4 regions of the Halomonas rhizosphaerae genome follow, and region 1 is predicted to be linked to each of the others. Evidence: predicted binding sites of a transcription regulator. Region 1 holds the regulator's gene; each other region holds the start of a gene.

The links. The regulator sigma-54, encoded in region 1, starts transcription at its own class of promoters, with help from an activator protein. The targets are predictions, from matches to a motif close to TGGCACNNNNNTTGCTNT.
Region 2: a site for sigma-54 is predicted at 1,553-1,570, ahead of speB (agmatinase). Genes of this name have one in related genera too.
Region 3: a site for sigma-54 is predicted at 2,256-2,273, ahead of urtA (urea ABC transporter substrate-binding protein). Genes of this name have one in related genera too.
Region 4: a site for sigma-54 is predicted at 2,869-2,886, ahead of QLQ86_RS08045 (formate/nitrite transporter family protein). Genes of this name have one in related genera too.

What each region holds. Positions count from the first base shown of each region.
Region 1 is NZ_JASCQQ010000032.1:11,112-15,726, reverse strand. It holds gene rapZ (RNase adapter RapZ) at 1-22, opposite strand, end outside; gene ptsN (PTS IIA-like nitrogen regulatory protein PtsN) at 71-544, opposite strand; gene hpf (ribosome hibernation-promoting factor, HPF/YfiA family) at 552-860, opposite strand; gene QLQ86_RS14710 (RNA polymerase factor sigma-54) at 1,032-2,453, opposite strand; gene lptB (LPS export ABC transporter ATP-binding protein) at 2,596-3,321, opposite strand; gene lptA (lipopolysaccharide transport periplasmic protein LptA) at 3,321-3,851, opposite strand; gene lptC (LPS export ABC transporter periplasmic protein LptC) at 3,848-4,432, opposite strand; gene QLQ86_RS14690 (KdsC family phosphatase) at 4,436-4,615, opposite strand, start outside.
Region 2 is NZ_JASCQQ010000003.1:12,708-17,322, reverse strand. It holds gene QLQ86_RS00300 (sigma-54 interaction domain-containing protein) at 14-1,441, opposite strand; gene speB (agmatinase) at 1,629-2,579, shown strand; gene QLQ86_RS00290 (YjiH family protein) at 2,645-4,030, shown strand; gene QLQ86_RS00285 (5-guanidino-2-oxopentanoate decarboxylase) at 4,042-4,615, shown strand, end outside.
Region 3 is NZ_JASCQQ010000028.1:67,533-72,147, reverse strand. It holds gene QLQ86_RS13360 (Bug family tripartite tricarboxylate transporter substrate binding protein) at 1-49, shown strand, start outside; gene QLQ86_RS13355 (tripartite tricarboxylate transporter TctB family protein) at 46-498, shown strand; gene QLQ86_RS13350 (tripartite tricarboxylate transporter permease) at 498-2,024, shown strand; gene urtA (urea ABC transporter substrate-binding protein) at 2,348-3,676, shown strand; gene urtB (urea ABC transporter permease subunit UrtB) at 3,754-4,615, shown strand, end outside.
Region 4 is NZ_JASCQQ010000013.1:111,568-116,182, forward strand. It holds gene QLQ86_RS08030 (hypothetical protein) at 1-53, shown strand, start outside; gene QLQ86_RS08035 (carboxypeptidase-like regulatory domain-containing protein) at 50-1,360, shown strand; gene QLQ86_RS08040 (DUF3147 family protein) at 1,446-1,796, shown strand; gene QLQ86_RS08045 (formate/nitrite transporter family protein) at 1,848-2,780, opposite strand; gene QLQ86_RS08050 (peroxiredoxin-like family protein) at 3,019-3,537, shown strand; gene QLQ86_RS08055 (hypothetical protein) at 3,636-3,830, shown strand; gene QLQ86_RS08060 (AAA family ATPase) at 3,877-4,615, opposite strand, start outside.

The DNA.
Region 1 (4,615 bases):
CACTGATGATCACAAGCTGCATGCGGGTCTCCTGGTCGTGGGATGGCCGGGCAGGCCCGAGGGGGAAGGATCAGCCGGCCGGGGCCTGTCGTCGGATCGCCTCCGTGAGGCGCTCATGGAGTTCGCGCTGGCTGGTGCTGTGACGCAGCCGGGCACGGGTATCGGCATCGTTCATCACCCCGGCGACCTGGCCGAGCAGGGCCAGATGAGCCTCGTCGGCTTCCTCCGGCACCAGCAGCACGAACACCAGGTCGACCGGCTCGCCGTCGATGGCGTCGAAGTCCACCGGCTCCGCCAGCTTGAGGAAACCGGCGATGGGGGCCTTGCAGTGAGGGTTGCGGGCATGGGGAATGGCGACCCCGTTGCCGATACCGGTACTGCCCAGTCGCTCGCGCCCGATCAGACGGCTGAAGACCTCCTGACTGTCGAGACTCGGGGTGTTCTGGGCGATGAAGGTGCTGAAGAACTCCAGCACCCGTTTCTTGCTCCCCCCCGGCACATCGAAGAGGGTGCGCTCGGGGGGCAGGATGGCGTCCAGTGTCATGACGAAATCAGCGGGCGCCAGCGCCCTGGGCGCGGGCCTGGGCCTTTTCCTTGTGCTTGACCAGCTGGCGGTCGAGCTTGTCGGCCAGGGCATCTATGGCGGCATACATGTCGTTCTCCATGGCCTCGGCATGGAGATCGGCACCGGCAGCATGCAGGGTGCAGGCCGCCTGCTGGCGCTCCTTCTCCACGGAGAGGGTGACCTGCACGTTGGTGATGTTGTCGTAGTGGCGCTCCACGCGGGCGAGCTTTTCTTGCACATAGTCACGCAGGGCGTCGGTCAGTTCCACATGATGGCCGGTGATGTTGACTTGCATGACACGCTCCTTGCTCTGTCGGGTTATGGGTCGATTGTAACCCTTTTTGCTGTCCTGCATACCCCCTCGGACGAGGGGATTCGAGAGGCGCATGACCGGCGTCATTTCAACCGCTTGCGTCCGTGTGGGAGGAAGAAGTCCGGGGGCCGCGGGAGCGCCAGCGAGAGGCCTTCAACGCAGCCGCTTGCGTTCGCTGGAGGAGGGGATGCCCATCGCTTCGCGGTACTTCGCGACGGTGCGTCGCGCGACGCTGATGCCGGCCTCATCGAGCAGGGTGACCAACTTGCTGTCGGAGAGGGGCTTGCGAGGGGGCTCGTCCTGGATCAGCTTGCGGATGCGTGCCCGGATGGCGGTGCTGGAGTGGGCGTCGCCCTCGCCGCTGCCCCCCACCTGGCTGGAGAAGAAGTACTTGAGCTCGAACATCCCGCGCGGCGTGTGGATGAACTTCTGGGTGGTGACCCGCGAGATGGTCGACTCGTGCATCTCCACGACCTGGGCGATGTCGGCCAGGATCAGCGGTTTCATCGCCTCCTCGCCGTGCTCCAGGAAGTCGAGCTGGCGCACCATGATCTCGCGGCCCACCCGCAGCAGGGTGTCGTTGCGGCTGGACAGGCTCTTCATCAGCCAGCGCGCCTCCTGCAGGTGGTCCTTGAGGAACTGGTTGTCCTCGCTCTTGTCCGCCCGTCGTATCAGGGCGGCATAGTCGGGCTGGATGCGCAGCCGCGGCATCGCCTCCGGGTTGAGTTCCACCTGCCAGCCATCGCGGGTGTGGCGGGCGATGAGGTCGGGGATGACATAGGCGCCGTCACTGTCGGTGAAGCCGCTGCCGGGGCGCGGGTCCAGCGAACGCACCAGCTCGATCACCGTGTCCAGGGCGTCGTCGTCGAGGCCGAGCCGTCGCTTGAGCAGGCGGCGGTCGTCGCCGGCGAGCGCCTCGAGGAACTGGCGGACCAGGCGGCGGGCCTGCGGCAACAGCGGGGTGTCGTCGGGCAGGGTGGCCAGCTGCAGCATCAGGCACTCGCGCAGGTCCCGGGCGAAGACCCCCGTGGGCTCGAACTGCTGCAGGCGCAACAGCACCTGCTCGACCTCGCGGGTCTTGAGGCCCTCGAGGCCCTGCGCTCGGAGGCCGTCGCGGATCTCCTCCAGGGGCTGGGTCAGGTAGCCGTCGCCGTTGACGCCGTCGATCAGGCTCTCGGCGATGCGTTGCTGGCGTGCGTCAAGGTCGGTCATGGCCAGCTGCCAGGCCAGGTGCCCCTGGAGGCTCTGGCCCGAGGCCTGGCGCTCGAAGTCCGGGCCCTCGCCACTGCCGCCGGCGGGCGCGGTGCCGAGGTCCTGGTAGGTGTCGGACCAGTCGCTGTCGGTGCTGAGCTCGTCGGGGATCTCGCTGGCCCACTCCTCGTCGGGCGCTTCGCTCACCGCCTGCTCGCCGAAGTCATCCTCGACCTCCAGCATGGGGTTGGACTCCAGTGCTTGCTGGATCTCCTGGCGCAGGTCCAGGGTCGAGAGCTGCAGCAGCGCGATGGCCTGCTGCAGTTGGGGGGTCATGGTCAGCTGGGTGCCGACGCGCAGCTGCAGGGACGCCTTCATGGCCATGAGAGGAGTGCCCTCGACTCGCCGAAAACCCCAACCCTAGCCGCTGGTCGGGAGGCTTGCAAGCACAAAATCTGCAACAATCGTGCCATCCGCAATCTTCATGCCGTCGCGGAATAACGACAAGCATATCAGTTGATTGCGGTCAGAGACGAAAGTCCTCGCCCAGGTAGACCTCGCGGACCCGCTGGTTGGCGAGGATCGCCTCGGCATCGCCCTCGGCGATGATGCGCCCATCGCCGACGATGTAGGCGGTGTCGCAGATGTCGAGGGTCTCCCGGACGTTGTGGTCGGTGATCAGTACGCCGATGTCGCGGGCCTTGAGCTGGCGGATGATGCCCTTGATCTCGCCCACCGAGATGGGGTCGACCCCGGCGAAGGGCTCGTCGAGCAGGATGAAGGCGGGTTCCGTTGCCAAGGCCCTGGCGATCTCGACCCTCCGGCGCTCCCCCCCGGAGAGGCTCATCCCGAGGTTGTCGCGGATATGCGTCACGTGGAAGTCCTCGAGCAGCTGCTCGAGCCGGGCCCGGCGCCCGGCGCGGTCGAGGTCCTTGCGGGTCTCGAGGATCGCCATGATGTTGTCGGCGACCGACAGCTTGCGGAAGATCGAGGCCTCCTGGGGCAGGTAGCCGATGCCGGCCCGTGCCCGCTCGTGCATGGCCGCCGTGGAGAGGTCGAGGTCGTCGATATGGACTTCCCCGGCGTCGGCGCGCACCAGTCCGACGATCATGTAGAACGAGGTGGTCTTGCCGGCGCCGTTGGGGCCGAGCAGCCCGACGATCCGGCCCTGCTCGATGGAGAGGCTGATGTCTTGCACCACCCGGCGGCGCTTGTAGCTCTTGGCCAGGTGGAGGGCGCTCAGGGTCTTCATCACTGGCCGTCCTGCTGCTCGGGTTCCAGCGTCATGCGCACGCGCTGGCGGTCATCGACGCCCTCGGCATCCGAGCGGGCCTGGACCACCCGACGGTCGAGGAAGTATTCCAGGTAGCCGCCGTCGAAGGTGTCGCTGCCCTGGTGCAGCTCGGCCCGGTCGATCAGCTCGATCCGCCGCTCGGCGACGTGGTAGATGATGGTGCGCCCCCAGCCGCGGACCAGGGGCTCGTCCGGGGCGGGCTGTTGCTCGATGTAGGCGCGTTCGCCGGTGGCGGTGGCGCGGGTGAGCTGGCCCTGGTCGTTGCGCTGGATCTCCACCCGGGCGCCGGTCAGCTGCATGCTGCCCTGGCGGATGTCCACGTCGCCGGTGTAGACGGCGGTGCCGGCACGGTCGTCGAGGTCGAGGCGGTCGGCCTCCACCTCGATCGGGGCACTGGCATCGCCCTCCAGGGCCAGGGCCGGGGTACTGCCCAGCAGCAGGCCGATGACGCCGAGGGTCAGCAGGGGGGCGAAGGGGGGACGCGTCATGACTCGGGGTCCTCGCGGGTGTCGGGTGGATGGTGGCCGCGCACATTGTCGGTCAGCCGGGCACGGTTGTCATGGATCCAGGCGTCGAAGCGCTCGCCACGCATCCGCTGGGGTGGCTGGCGCAGCAGGGCCGGGGTGTCGCTCCAGGCATGGCCGCTGTCGGCGTCGAAGTGGAGCACCTCGGTGTCGAGCTGCCAGCGCTCGGCGGGGGCCAGGAGGCGCGCGTCGCCGGAGAGGGTCAGCGGGTTGCCGCCGGCGCCCAGGGTGCCGCGGTCGCCACTGGCCAGCCAGACACGACCCGAGTCGTCCAGCAGGCGTCCTCGTGGCCGCTCCAGGCGAGTGACGTCGTCATGCGGGGTGTGGGTCAGGCGCGGCGTGTCGAGCCGCTGGTGGGGGTGTCCCCGGGCATCGAAACGGGTCAGCCGGGCGTCCTCCAGGTAGTAGTCCGGCTCGCCGGCCTCGTCCCCCGGCACGGGGCCGGGGAGCGGGGCATCGCGCAGGTCGAGCAGTGCCAGTCCGCCGCCCAGGGCGAGCAGCAGCAGGAACAGGCCGGTGCGAAAGCCGGGGCGCGGCAGGCGCATGGCTCAGGTCGTGCCGTGCAGGTAGGTGTCGAGCACCGCATCCCAGTGGCCCTGGGCCTGGAGCAGGGTGTCGCAGATCTCGCGCACGGCGCCATGGCCGCCCTCAGACTCGGTGACCCAGTCGGCATGCTTGCGGATATAGGCCGGCGCGCCGGGCACGCTGATGCCGACCCCGGCGCGCCG
Region 2 (4,615 bases), on a different contig from region 1:
GTCAAACGCCTCATCATCGTGTGATGCTCAATCCGTGTTGCTTGAGTTTCCTCACGACACTGGGCTGGCTGATGCTTAGCCGTTCGGCGATGGCATATGTCGAGGAGAGCGTCATGCAGAGCTCAGCCAGGATGCCGTGCTCGAAGCGGTTTAAGGCGTCCTTCAGGCCCTCTTCCTCGCGCAAGGGGGATGGCCGAGCCGGTTCCGCGCGGTCTTCAACGGGCGCGGCTTCCTGTTGCCTTGCTGCAAGGAGTCCGGGCGAGGCTGATCCCTTGGCATCGATGACATCATCGCTGGACAGCCAGGCCCGCTCCAGCCAGTTCTCCAGCTCCCGCACGTTGCCAGGCCAGTCCTGGCTCATCAACGACTGCCAGCTGCTGCGAGCGAGAAGTTTCTCCTTGCCATAGCGGCGATTGAGCCGCTTCAGCTGGCGCTCTACCAGACCGGGAATATCCTCGCGGCGCTCACGCAGTGGCGGGAGGGTGACCGGAATAACGTTCAGCCGGTAGTAAAGGTCCAGGCGAAACGACCCTTCTTCCACCCGTCGGCTGAGGTCCTGGTTGGTGGCGACCACCAGGCGGAAGTCGACGCGGCGGGACTGGTTGTCGCCCAGACGAGAAATGCGCCCATCCTGGATGGCCTTCAACAGCTTCGTCTGCACCCCCAGGGGGAGCTCGCCGATCTCGTCGAGAAAGAGGGTGCCGCCCGCGGCCTGCTCGATCAGCCCGATGCGTCCGCCGGGAGCGGCCCCGCTGAAGGCCCCGGCACGGTAGCCGAACATCTCCGCCTCGAACAGGCTTTCGGGTATGGCGGCGCAGTTGACGTCGACGAAGGGGCCATCGCAGCGCGAGCCCCAGCGGTGCAGCTGGCGGGCAAAGGCCGTCTTGCCGACGCCGGACTCACCGAGCATCATCACGGTCGCGTCCGTGGGAGCCACCCGGCGTAGCAGCAGTGCCACCTCCCGCATCAGCGGGCTTTTCACCTCCAGTTCATCGAGCACTTCCTCCAGCGCTGTCTCATCACCCTCCAGTGCCTGGCTGCGCTTCAGGTGGTCGCTGAAGCGCTTTTGGAGCAGCGCGTATTCCTGCTGCAGCAGCTGAAGGTCGGTGAGGTCCATGGAGCGGCTGACCACGGCGACCAGCTTCCCGTCTTCGAAGACCGGATGGGCCTGAGCAATCACCCGGCGTCCGGTACCGGTACGCTGAACAAGTTGTGCCGGTTGACCAGTGCGGATCACTTCCATGCTGATCGACGGGTTCAACACCCCGTCGGCTTCGAGCCGCTGCACGGTGCTGGCCCGGAGCTCTTCGCAGGAGATGCCGTAGACCGCGGCGGCACTGGGGCTCACATAGCGCACCTTCCCGTCGGCATCGACCACGAAGAAGTGGTCATGTGCGGTGTCGACGATGGTTCTGAGGATGAGGGTATCGATGGTGCCCATATGCCCGGCCTTTGATTCATGAATGCATCAATGATTCATTATTGCATCATTGTCGGGCCGGAAGTGATCCACTTTTGAATCAAGATCCCCCTATAGGCCCCAAAACGGGTTTGGCATGGTTCCTGCAAAACAGCATGCAGAGCGCTTGGCGCTTTCATCACTGACCAGGAAACCAGAGGACGTCCGCATGAGTGAGTTCAATCAGCCCCTGGGTGGTAACGAGATGCCGCGATTTGGCGGGCCTGCCACCATGATGCGCCTGCCGACCCAGCAGAGCGCCGAGGGCCTGGATGCCGCCTTCATCGGTATTCCGATGGACATCGGCACCTCCAACCGCCCGGGTACCCGCCTGGGCCCTCGCCAGATTCGTGATGAGTCGCGGATGCTGCGTCCCTACAACATGGCGACTCGGGCGGCACCCTTCGATAGCCTCCAGGTCGCGGATATCGGCGATGTGCCGATCAACACCTTCAACCTCCCCAAGAACCTGGACATCATCTCCGGCTTCTATGACCGGGTGCTGGCCCACGGCTGTGCCCCTCTGACGCTGGGTGGCGATCACACCCTGACCTGGCCGGTGCTGCGCGCCATCGCGAAGAAGCACGGCCCGGTCGGCCTGATCCACGTCGATGCCCATGCCGACATCAACGACCAGATGTTCGGCGAGGAGGTGGCCCATGGCTGCCCGTTCCGCCGCGCCCAGGAAGAGGGCCTGCTGGATAGCCAGCGTGTGATCCAGATCGGCCTGCGGGGTACCGGCTATGCCGCGGAAGACTTCGACTGGTGCCGCGAGCAGGGCTTTCGGGTCGTGCAGGCCGAGGAGTGCTGGTACAGGTCGCTCGCGCCGCTGATGGCAGAGGTGCGAGAGCAGATGGGCGATGGGCCGGTCTACATCTCCTTCGATATCGATGCCCTCGATCCCTCCGTCGCGCCGGGTACCGGCACCGTCGAGATGGGCGGCCTGACCGCTCAGCAGGGGCTGGAGATCGTGCGCGGCGCGGCGGGGCTCAACGTGGTGGGTGGCGACCTGGTCGAGGTGGCACCGCCCTATGACCCGAGCGGCAATACCGCCCTGATGGGCGCCACGCTCCTGTACGAGATGCTCTGTGTGCTGCCGGGCGTCAAGCGCCGCGATTGAAGCCTCCGGCCTGGGGTCAGGCCGACTATAGATTCAGACAATGACAACTTAAGCTGAGGTACTCCATGTCATCCTCTCTCGACAGCTCCGATAACATTGCACTCGAGGGTGCCCCACTGTCCCGGCACGGGCTGATCAAGTTCCTGGTGCCATCGCTGATCGGCGTGCTGCTGTTCCTGGTGCCCTTCTCGGTGGGCGATACCATCAACATCGGCATGGGGTTCGCCGCCGATGGGCTCAAGGCCCTGCTGGGCGGCGCCCTGCCTGCCATTGCCACGGTGGTTCTATGCCTGTCCGTGGTACTGACGCTGGTGGTCAAGTTCACCCAGCCAGGCTGGGCGCGAGAGGGCATGCTCAGGGAACTGTTCGACGTGGCGCCGCTATGGGTCGCGATGCGGGCGCTGGGTGCGCTCTTCGCCTTGATGACCTACTTTCAGGCCGGCCCCGAGTTCGTTACCGCCTCCTTCACCGGTGGCGTGATGCTCAACGACCTGGCGCCGGTACTGCTGACCTTCTTCTTCTTTGCCGCCATCCTGCTGCCATTCCTGGTCGACTTCGGGTTCATGGAGTTCATCGGCAGCCTGCTACGCACCCCCTTCCGGTGGATCTTCGGGCTGCCGGGACGCAGTGCCATCGATGCCACCGCCTCCTGGATGGGGTCGGGGACCGTGGGGGTGCTGATCACCACTCAGCAGTACGAGAAGGGCTTCTATAACTGTCGCGAGGCGGCGGCCATCGCCACCAACTTCTCCATCGTCTCCATTGCCTTCGCGATTCTGGTGACCAGCTTCATCGGCATCAATCACCTCTTTGTCCCCTTTTACCTGACGGTGGTCGTCGCCGGCCTGGTGGCGGCCGTGATCGTGCCTCGCCTGCCGCCGCTGTCGCGCAAGCCCAATACCTACTATGAGCCGGTCGGCTGTCAGCTGCAGGAGGAGCGCACTGGCGACCAGGGGCTGTTGCGCTATAGCCTGGGCATGGCCGTGGCCCGCGCGGAGAAGGCCCCCGGCCCTCGGCAACTGGTGCGCATCGCCCTGTTCAACGTCGCCGATATCTTCTTTGGCCTGCTGCCGCTGGTCATCGCCATCGGCACCGTGGCGCTGATCCTGGCCGAGTTCACGCCGCTGTTCACCTGGGTGTCGATGCCCATGGTGCCAGTACTGGAGTGGATGGGCCTGCCGGAGGCCGAGGCCGCGGCCCCTGCCACCCTGGTGGGCTTCGCCGACATGTTCCTGCCGGCGGTGCTGGGCAGCAACATCGAAAGCGAGCTGACGCGTTTCGTGATCGCCTGCCTGTCGCTGACCCAGCTGGTCTATATGTCGGAGATCGGCGCGCTTCTGCTGAAGTCCAAGATCCCGCTGAAGCTCTGGGAGCTACTGGCGATCTTCCTGATCCGCACCGCCATCACCCTGCCGATCATCGTCGTCATGGCCCACTGGCTGGTGGGATGAGGGGCCTCCAAATGACCTGTGCAGAACTGCTCATTCAACTGCTGCGAGACACCTATGGCGTGGACACCGTCTTCGGTATCCCCGGCGTCCACACTGTCGAACTCTATCGCGGGCTTGACGGGGGCGCAGCAGCCAACGGCATCAGGCATGTCACCCCGCGCCACGAACAGGGCGCGGGCTTCATGGCCGATGGCTATGCCAGGGCCACTGGCCGGCCGGGAGTGTGCTTCATCATCACCGGCCCCGGCATGACCAACATCGCCACGGCCATGGGCCAGGCGTTGGCCGACTCCGTCCCGATGCTGGTGATCTCCAGCGTCAACCGCCGCGATACGCTGGGGCGCGGTCAGGGACGCCTGCACGAACTGCCCGGTCAGCAGCAGCTGATGGCTGGCCTATCCCGCTTCAGTCATACCCTGCTCGACCCCGACGGCTTGCCCGAGGCACTGGCCAGGGCCTTTGCGGTGTTTGAGGGGGGGCGGCCGGGGCCGGTGCATATCGAGATCCCCATCGACCTCTTCGATGCGACGGTTGACGAGCCAGGAAGTCGGCGGCACCCGTCACTGGCCAGTGCCTCCCCGGATC
Region 3 (4,615 bases), on a different contig from region 1:
CGAAGAGATCGAGACTCTCTCCAAAGATATCGGGCTGATTCAGGAATGACCTATAACGATCGTATCTTCGGCATACTGATGATCGTCCTGGCCGTCGCGTACGGCTGGGGCACCACTCAGTTCAACGAACCCTTCGGCGGAGCCGAGGCAGTCGGCCCCGAGACCTTTCCCCGCCTGCTGGCCGTCGTACTGGGGCTCTCCAGCCTTTACATGGTCGTACGGCCGGATCCAGACCATGCGTGGCCCTGGAGCCGCACCGGTATCGAGCTCATCATCGCCGTGGTGGTGCTGATCCTCTATGCCATGTTGCTTCAGCCACTGGGCTTCATCATCAGCACGACCCTCGCCGTGGGAACCCTGTGCTGGCGCATGGGATCGCGTCCGGTCAAGGCCTACGCCACCGGGGCAATTTCCGGGGTGGTGGTGTTCCTGCTGTTCAACTTCGCCCTCGATCTGTCGCTGCCGCTGGGCCTGCTGTCATTCCTGGAGGTGAGTTGATGGAAACGCTTGGCTTCTTGATGGATGGGTTTGGCGTCGCCCTGGCGCCGCACAACCTGATGTTCGCGCTACTCGGTGCCTTCCTCGGCACCCTGATCGGGGCGCTGCCGGGCCTGGGGCCGGCCAACGGGGTGGCGATCCTGATTCCGCTGGCCTTCACCCTGGGGCTCGCCCCGGAAACCGCGATGATCATGCTCACGTCGGTCTATGCCGGCGCCATGTATGGCGGACGCATTTCGTCGATCCTGTTGAACATCCCCGGTGACGAACCGGCGATGATGACCTGCCTCGACGGCTATCCCATGGCCCAGCAGGGCAAGGCCTCCGAGGCGCTGGCGATCTCCGCCGTGGCCTCCTTCATCGGCAGCCTGGTCGCCACCATCGGCCTGATCCTGCTGGCGCCTCTGCTGGCGGATTTCGCCCTGACCTTCGGCCCGGCCGAGTACTTCGCGCTGTTCCTGCTGGCCTTTGCCACCCTTGGTGGCATCACCGGCAAGAACCCCATGAAGACCGTGGTGGCCGCCGCCATCGGCCTGATGATCGCCACCGTGGGCATCGACTCCACCGGGGTGCAACGCTACACCTTCGGCACCCTGGAGCTCTACGAGGGCGTGGACTTCATCATCGCCATCGTCGGGTTGTTCGCCATCTCCGAGTTGCTGTTCTTCATTGAAGAGAAGGCCGGCGGCGGCAAGGAAAAGATGGCCGTGAACAAGCTTACGCTGAAATGGAAGGATATCCGCAACATCCTGCCTTCCAGCTTCCGGGGTGGCGTGCTGGGCTTCATTGCCGGCGTCCTGCCCGGTGCCGGCGCCTCGCTGGGCAGCTTTATCGGCTATACCCTCGAGAAGAAGATAGTCGGCAAGAAGGGCTACTTCGGCCAGGGTGACCCGCGCGGCGTGGCCGGCCCCGAGGCCGGCAACAATGGCGCCTCCAGCGGCGCCCTGGTGCCCATGTTGACCCTCGGCGTGCCGGGCAGCGGCACCACTGCGGTGCTGCTGGCGCTGCTGATCTCGCTCAACATCACGCCCGGGCCGCTGATGTTCACCCAGAATGCCGATATCGTCTGGGGCGTGATCGCTGCGCTGCTGATCGGTAACTTCCTGCTGCTGATTCTAAATATTCCGCTGGTGGGGATCTTCGTCAAGCTGCTCTCGGTGCCGCCGATGTTCCTGCTGCCGGTGGTCACCATGATCGCTTTCGTGGGCATCTACTCGATCAGCAACACCGTCTTTGATCTCTACTTCATGGTGGCCTTCGGTGTTGCCGGGTATATCTTCCGCAAGTTGGAGATTCCGCTGGTACCGATTATCCTCGGCCTGCTGCTGGGGCCGGAGATGGAGAAGAACCTGCGCCATGCCATGGACATCTCCGATGGTGACTGGACTATCCTGTGGGATAGCGGGTTGGCCATCGGGCTGTGGGTGTTCGCCGGCCTGGGGCTGATCCTGCCCTACATCGTCGGCCCGGTCCTGCGCCGTCGGATGCGGGTCACCACCGGCACGGGCGGTCCCGAGGGCGACTGAGCCTCGGCCCCATCGTCACTGCCTATCGGGGGCGCCGGCCGAGCCGGCGCCCCCGTTTTGCGTGTTGGCCCTCCTGCGTCACGACGGTGCGTTGCACCAGAGGCATAGACGATCGTGGGGCAGGGCGGTGTGCCCCTTGCACCAGGATATCGCCTTGTGATGCCTCCGGTCCTTCGGGGGCGTTCATCCAACTATCTGAATGAAAGGATAAAAACCGGCATCGTGCTGATATGGCACATCCCTTGCGACAGCGGTGAGAGACATCCCGCGATGTTCTCCCTCGCTGGACTCATCGACAACAACATCGATCGCAAGGAGATCCCATGATCCCGTCCTCCGTGAATCGCACTTCCCGTTGGCTGGCCGTTCCGCTGCTGAGTGCGGCCGTCGCCACACCCGCCCTGTCCCAGGAAGACCCCATCAAGGTGGGCATCCTGCACTCTCTCTCCGGCACCATGGCCATCAGCGAGACGGTGCTCAAGGACACCGTCGAGATGCTGATCGAGCAGCAGAACGCCCAGGGCGGCCTGCTCGGACGTGAACTGGAAGCCGTGGTGGTGGACCCGGCCTCCGACTGGCCGCTGTTTGCCGAGAAGGCGCGCGAACTGCTGGCCCAGGAGGAGGTTGACGTCATCTTCGGCAACTGGACATCGGTATCGCGCAAGTCGGTGTTGCCGGTGGTCGAGGAGCTCAATGGCCTGCTCTTCTATCCGGTGCAGTACGAGGGCGAGGAGTCCTCCGAAAACGTCTTCTACACTGGCGCGGCGCCCAACCAGCAAGCGATCCCCGCGGTGAATTACCTGATGAACAACGTCGGCGTTGAACGCTGGGTACTGGCCGGCACCGACTACGTCTATCCGCGCACCACCAACAAGATCCTCGAGGCCTACCTGAAGGACGAGTTCGGGGTCGCGGAAGACGACATAATGGTCAACTACACGCCCTTCGGGCACTCGGACTGGCAGAACATCGTCTCCGAGATCAAGGAGTTCGGCAGTGAGGGCAAGAAGACCGCCGTGGTCTCGACGATCAACGGAGACGCCAACGTGCCCTTCTACCGGGAACTCGGCAACCAGGGTATCGATGCCGCCGACATCCCGGTGGTGGCCTTCTCGGTGGGCGAGCAGGAGCTGACCGGCATCGACACGGCGCCGCTGGTCGGGCATCTGGCGGCCTGGAACTACTTCATGAGCGTCGATACCGATGCCAACTACGACTTCATCGACGCCTGGATCGAATACACCGGGGACGAGATGGCGGTGACCAACGATCCCATGGAAGCCCATTACATCGGCTTCAACATGTGGGCCGAGGCAGTGCGCAAGGCCGGCACCACCGACGTCGACGCGGTCAAGGACGCGATCATCGGTGTCAGCGTGCCCAATCTCTCCGGTGGCTATGCGGCCATGATGCCCAACCACCACATTACCAAGCCGGTGCTGATCGGCGAGATCCAGGACAATGGTCAGTTCTCCATCGTCTGGGAGACCCCGTCCACGGTGGCCGGTGATGCCTGGTCAGACTATCTGGAGGGATCCAGGGACCTGATCAGCGACTGGCGCAAGCCCATGGAGTGCGGCAACTACAACGTCGTGAAGGGTAGCTGCGGTGGGAGCGAGGCCCAGGAAGAGGTCGCCTCCGCAGACGAATAGGACCGGTCTGCCACCGGGTCAGCGCCTGACCCGGTGGTGATGACACGCCACTCGACGATCATTGCCAGGAATTCCCCATGAAGATCCCCCCTTGTCTCAGGCGGATGCTGGTCCTGTGCCTGCTGGCCTGTCTGCCGTTGGCGGCCAATGCGCAGGATGACGACGGCCAGCAGCTCCTCGAGTCACTCGATGCCTCGTCCTACGCCCAGATGGGTGTGGCCATCGAGGCCATCATTACCAGTGGCGACGAGCGCAGTCGTGGCTGGCTGGAGGCGCTGCTGGGCGGCAAGCTGCAGCGACACAAGGAGACGGGCCGCTTTGTCGTGGTGCTCGAGAACCGGGGCCGTGACTGGCCGGTGGTCGATGCCCTGACGGGCGAGGCCCTCGGCGAGATGTCGAGGCGCGACCTTGATCGGCTCGGCATCAACAACGCCCTGCGTGGCCAGTTGCAGGGCGCGCTGGCGGTGCTTGACCTGCAGGCCGATGGGGTCAGCGAACGCCGCCAGGCGGCTCGCGCCCTGCTCGGCGACGTCGATGCCACCCTTGCCGAGCCACTGACGGTGGTGATCGACGCCGAGGAGGATGCCGAGGTTCGCCGCCTGCTCCAACAGGCGCTGGCGATCCATCGCCTGGAAGAGGGTGACCTGGCGGCGGTGGACGCCCTGGCGGGCAGTTTGAATTCCCGGGTACGCTCGGCGCTGAATACCGCCAGTCGCAGCGAGGACCCTGGGCTCGCCGCCGCTGCGACCTCGGCCCTGGCCGATATCGAGCAGAAGATGAAGCTCAATCGAGGACTCGAGACCCTATACTTCGGCCTGTCGCTTGGCTCGGTACTTGTGCTGGCGGCCATCGGGCTCGCCATCACCTTTGGCGTCATGGGCGTCATCAACATGGCCCATGGCGAGCTGATCATGCTCGGCGCCTACACCACCTGGGCCA
Region 4 (4,615 bases), on a different contig from region 1:
CGGTCGAGGCCGTTCGCTACCTCAGCGGTGCAACGAGCATTGAAGCGCCATGAGTGGCCGTTCCCGACTGTTCCGTCTTCTTGCCATGGGGTTGGCCGCCACCCTGGCGGCGTTGGCATTGCTGGTTTGGCTGGCACTTTGGTGGTTTTCGCCGGCGCCGGTTTCGGGCCGGCTGGTCGCTTATCACAGCGGTTCCCCTGTAGCCGATGCCATCATCACTGTAAGCCGACAGGGCTGGGGTCGCAGTGAATCCCATGGCCAGTTGATGTGGGACAAGCGCTATGTAGCCACCGCGACAACTGATGCCGATGGGCGCTTTCGGTTGCCACTACCCGGGCCGGTATGGCTGGTAGGCAGCGGCGGCGGTCGGTTGAAAGCCGAGGCTGAGGGATTTCAGACCTTGGACGTGAGCCATGTGCCGCCGGGGGCGGAGCTGACCCTGCAAACAGTCGTCAACCGCGACGAGCGTCTGCCTGGTGGCACTGCTTATCTGGGCTGGGGTGAGGTGGGTGAGCCTTTCGGCTGGTCGTTCATCGATGACACCCCGACTCGAGACCTGCCGCTTGCCGATCTCTATCCCCTCGAGTTAAATCGAGCGCCTCTCAGAGTCACCCTGGCGGTGCCCGATGGGGGAGGGCTCCACTTCGTCTCGGCCGAGGAGCAGGGTATCGCCCACGACTCCTGGGACTATCTGCTGCGCTATCTGGATGCCTCGCCCGAGCCGCCCTCGGCGACGCGGCTGGCGCTGGATGACACCCCCGGCACGCTCTTCCTGCGCACCCCGCAAGATCGATACGCCAAGCTGGCCTGGGAGCCCGCAACGCTAACTGCCATGACCGGCGCGGTACCGGGGCTGGATGCCACCAGCGAACGGCTACTCTCGCTGCGCTTCGTCTATCGTCCCTTTCCCGGGCGGGAATTGCCGTATCAGCCGCCGTTGTTTCGTGTGGAATCCGTGCGCGCCGCGCTGCAGGCGGAACTCCACGAGGAGGGCGAGACCCTCACTGGCCCGCGTGTCTACCGGGTGGTGGTGACCGATGCCGAAGGCAAGGAACTCGAGAGGCAGCAGGTCGAACTGACCCCAGGGGTTCCGGTGAGCCTGCCAAGCTGTGCCGATGACGCACCGCTGTCGTGGCGCTTCGAATCGTTGCGCCTGGAATACGACGAGGAGGGCCTTCCACGGCTGCAACTGACGATGGACGGCGCGACATTCGTTCACCACTCTGCGCCGATGTTGGTCGGCCTGCGCGGCGCTAGCGTCTTCGAGGTGATGGCCTTCGATACCGACTACCAGCGACATGATCTCGAGGTCAGGCTGCGCGAGCTGAACAGCGAGGCAGAATCGACCGGTTGCCAGTAGTGCTCGTCCTGTGATCCTGTGACAATAAGGAGAAGCTGGCCGGGTGTATGGCGTTGTTGATTTCCGGCACAAGGAGTCGAAGACCTTGGGTTATTACATTGCAAAAGTGGCGATTACCGCGGTTCTGGTGGTGCTGATAACAGAGATATCCAAGCGCAGCTCGTTTGTCGGCGCTGTAATCGCTTCGATTCCGCTGACTTCCGTCTTGGCCATGCTCTGGCTCTACATCGATACGGGGGATGCCGGGAAAGTCAGCGAGCTTGCCACTAGCGTGTTCTGGCTGGTCCTGCCCTCCCTGGCATTGTTTATTGCGTTGCCTCTCCTGTTGGCGAAGGGTGTCAACTTCTACCTCGGTCTCGTGGTGTCGATCGGAATCACCGCCATCTGTTACTGGCTGATGGTAACGGTACTGCATCACTACGACCTCGAGCTTTGAGTAAAATATTTGGGACGGACCTTCTTTCCGTTGCGCCCCAAGGGCGCCGTATCACATTTCTTCATGAACCTGGCCATAGGCGAGCATCGCGAACAACCCTGTACCGCCGATAATGTTACCGATGAGTACCGGAGAAACATGGTAGATCAAGGCGGTAAAAATATTCATTTCCCCATTGAGTACCAAAGTAAATATCTCGTATGATCCGGCAATCACGTGGGTGAAGTCACCCGCCGCAATCAGCCAGGTAAACATGACGATAACCAGCACTTCGGATCTCTTCGCCGAGGGCAGCATCCACACCATAGCAGCGATGAAAAAGCCTGAGGGAATACCTCGCAAAAGTGTCTCGGCTGGGGTCAGCGTTGCCAAGTGGTGCGATATCTCAAGGATCGCCGCGAGGGTGTCGACGGTAAGGATGCCCCCGTGGATGCCGATGGCGGCAGTAATAAACGTGCCGCATAAATTCGCCGCAAGCACAACTCCCCAAAGGCGTGCGGTAGAATAGAACCGGCTGCGCGTCGGCTGGGCCAGAAGAGGCAGAACCACGGTGATGGTGTTCTCGGTGAACAGTTGAAGCCGGCACAGGATCACGAGGACAAACCCGAACGAGTAACCCAGGCTTTCAATCAATGTCAGGTAGGGGTGATCTGAGCCAAGATTGGAGCGGATAATTCCCTCAACGAGGACTGAGGTCGAAATCCCGAGCCCCGCTGCCACACCGGACCACCAGAGCGAGGTTATCGGGCGCTGTAGCTCCTCTTCGCCCTCGCGCAGGGTGATGGAGTAGAGAGTCAGCGCCGATAGATTGCCATGTTCGGCTACGGTATCACGTTCTTTCCGAGTCAGTGACTTTTCGCTCGACGTCGGCGTCTGTTCAAGGGATTCGCGATCCTGGACATTGGCGCGAGACTCGTGCTCGTCCGCGGCCTCCTTGGCTTTCTTTTCGGAGGAGGTGTCTCGATTGGTTTCCACGTCACTCATTCAGCCGTCCTTTAGCCATCCAGAAACGCTTGTAGCGTCTCGCCATGACGATGTCGTCGGCGACCGCTTCACCATCATCCATCTCCGCTTTGCATTCTGTGTGGCAGCGCACAGATACGACCCTCTCTTTCTCTCAAACTGGTAGCGAAGGTAGCGCCTTGGTGTCACTACCGATCCGTTTTTATCAGGTCGGAGTGGAATATGGATAAGGTATAACGCAGTAAAAAGGAGATTAACCATGTCACGACAGGCAAAAATCGACACGCCATTTCCGGATATTTACTTACAAACCCTCAGTGGTGAGGCATTGGTCCTTGGTCGGCCACCGGAGGGGAAGTGGCGAATGCTGGTCGTTTATCGGGGCCTGCATTGCCCTGTCTGCAAGAAATATCTTAGCCAGATCAAAGAGATGAAAGCGGACTTCGACGAAATGAACGTGCAGGTCGTTGCGGTATCCACCGACCCTGAAGAAAAAGCCAAAACCTTCGCCGCTGAATTGGATCTGGATTTCGAGGTTGCGTATGGCCTTGGTATCGATCAGGCACGGGATTTAGGGCTTTATATCTCTACTCCCATGGATCGTACAGAGACCGATCAACCTTTTGCCGAGCCTGCATTATTTTTCCTTCGTCCGGATGGCGGGCTGCATTTCGTTGAGATTTCCAGCGCCCCTTTTTGTCGTCCCGATCTGGAGATGATCAAGAAGGGAATAGGCGTTATCCAGGAAAAGGATTACCCACCCCGTGGTACTGGGTGATTAGCGATAAAAAAGCCGCCACCGTCCAGCCTCAGTGGGGCCAATCCATTTTTGCTGAACGACGTGACTTTATAACCCGGCTATCACGAGGAACCAACATGCAACTTATTGACCAGTTGAATGACCCGCAGACGAAGGCGTATGCCAAACATTGTTTTGAGCAAAAAACCACCGAAGCGCTACGCGCCGCAACAAATGAAACACCGGACTCGAAAATGCTAAGCGACTGGGGACTGACGGAAGGCCAGTATGCCGAAGCCGTCACCACGGCTTTAGCGGAACTCGAAGAGTAACGGATCAGAGCATGGCGCCTGGTCCTGATTTCGGGGACCACTTCAATCAAGGAGGATATGCCAACCTTGCACGACTCGTGCCGTTGCCCAGTGGTTCTACCTGGATCTGCACCGGGATGCGTTCGTGCATCTCCTGCACGTGGGAGATCACGCCCACGCGTCGGCCCAGGGCCTGCAGGCCATCCAGCGCCTCCATGGCCAGCGCCAGGGATTGCGGGTCGAGGCTGCCGAAGCCCTCGTCGATGAACAGCGACTCGATGGTGAGTTCCCCCGACGCCATGGAGGCCAGCCCCAGGGCGAGGGCCAGCGAGACCAGGAAGGTCTCGCCGCCCGAGAGGGAGTGCACCGAGCGGCGCTCGTCGCCCATATCGAAGTCTTCCACCAGCAGGCCCAGGGGGCTGCCGCCGCGCACCAGCCGGTAGCGGCGGCTGAGGCCGGCCAGGTGGGCGTTGGCATGCTCGAGGAGCTGCTCCAGGTTGTAGGCCTGGGCGATGCGACGGAAGGCCTTGCCGTCGGCGGAGCCGATCAGCTCGCCGATCCGGCCCCAGCGGCGGTACTCGGCCTGGGCGGCATCCCGCTCGGCCTGGCCGGCCTTGCGGCGCTCGCGCCGGCGGTCGTCATCGCTCAGGGCGAAGGCAGCGTTGTCGCGGTCCCGCTGGGCCTCCTCCAGGCGGGGGGCCAGCTCGGCCTGGGCCTCCTCCAGGGCCTCGCGGCGACGGTGCAGCGTGTCGGCAACGGCGTCGGCCAACAGCGCCTCGTCGCTGTCGTCCTCGGTCAGCCCCTGG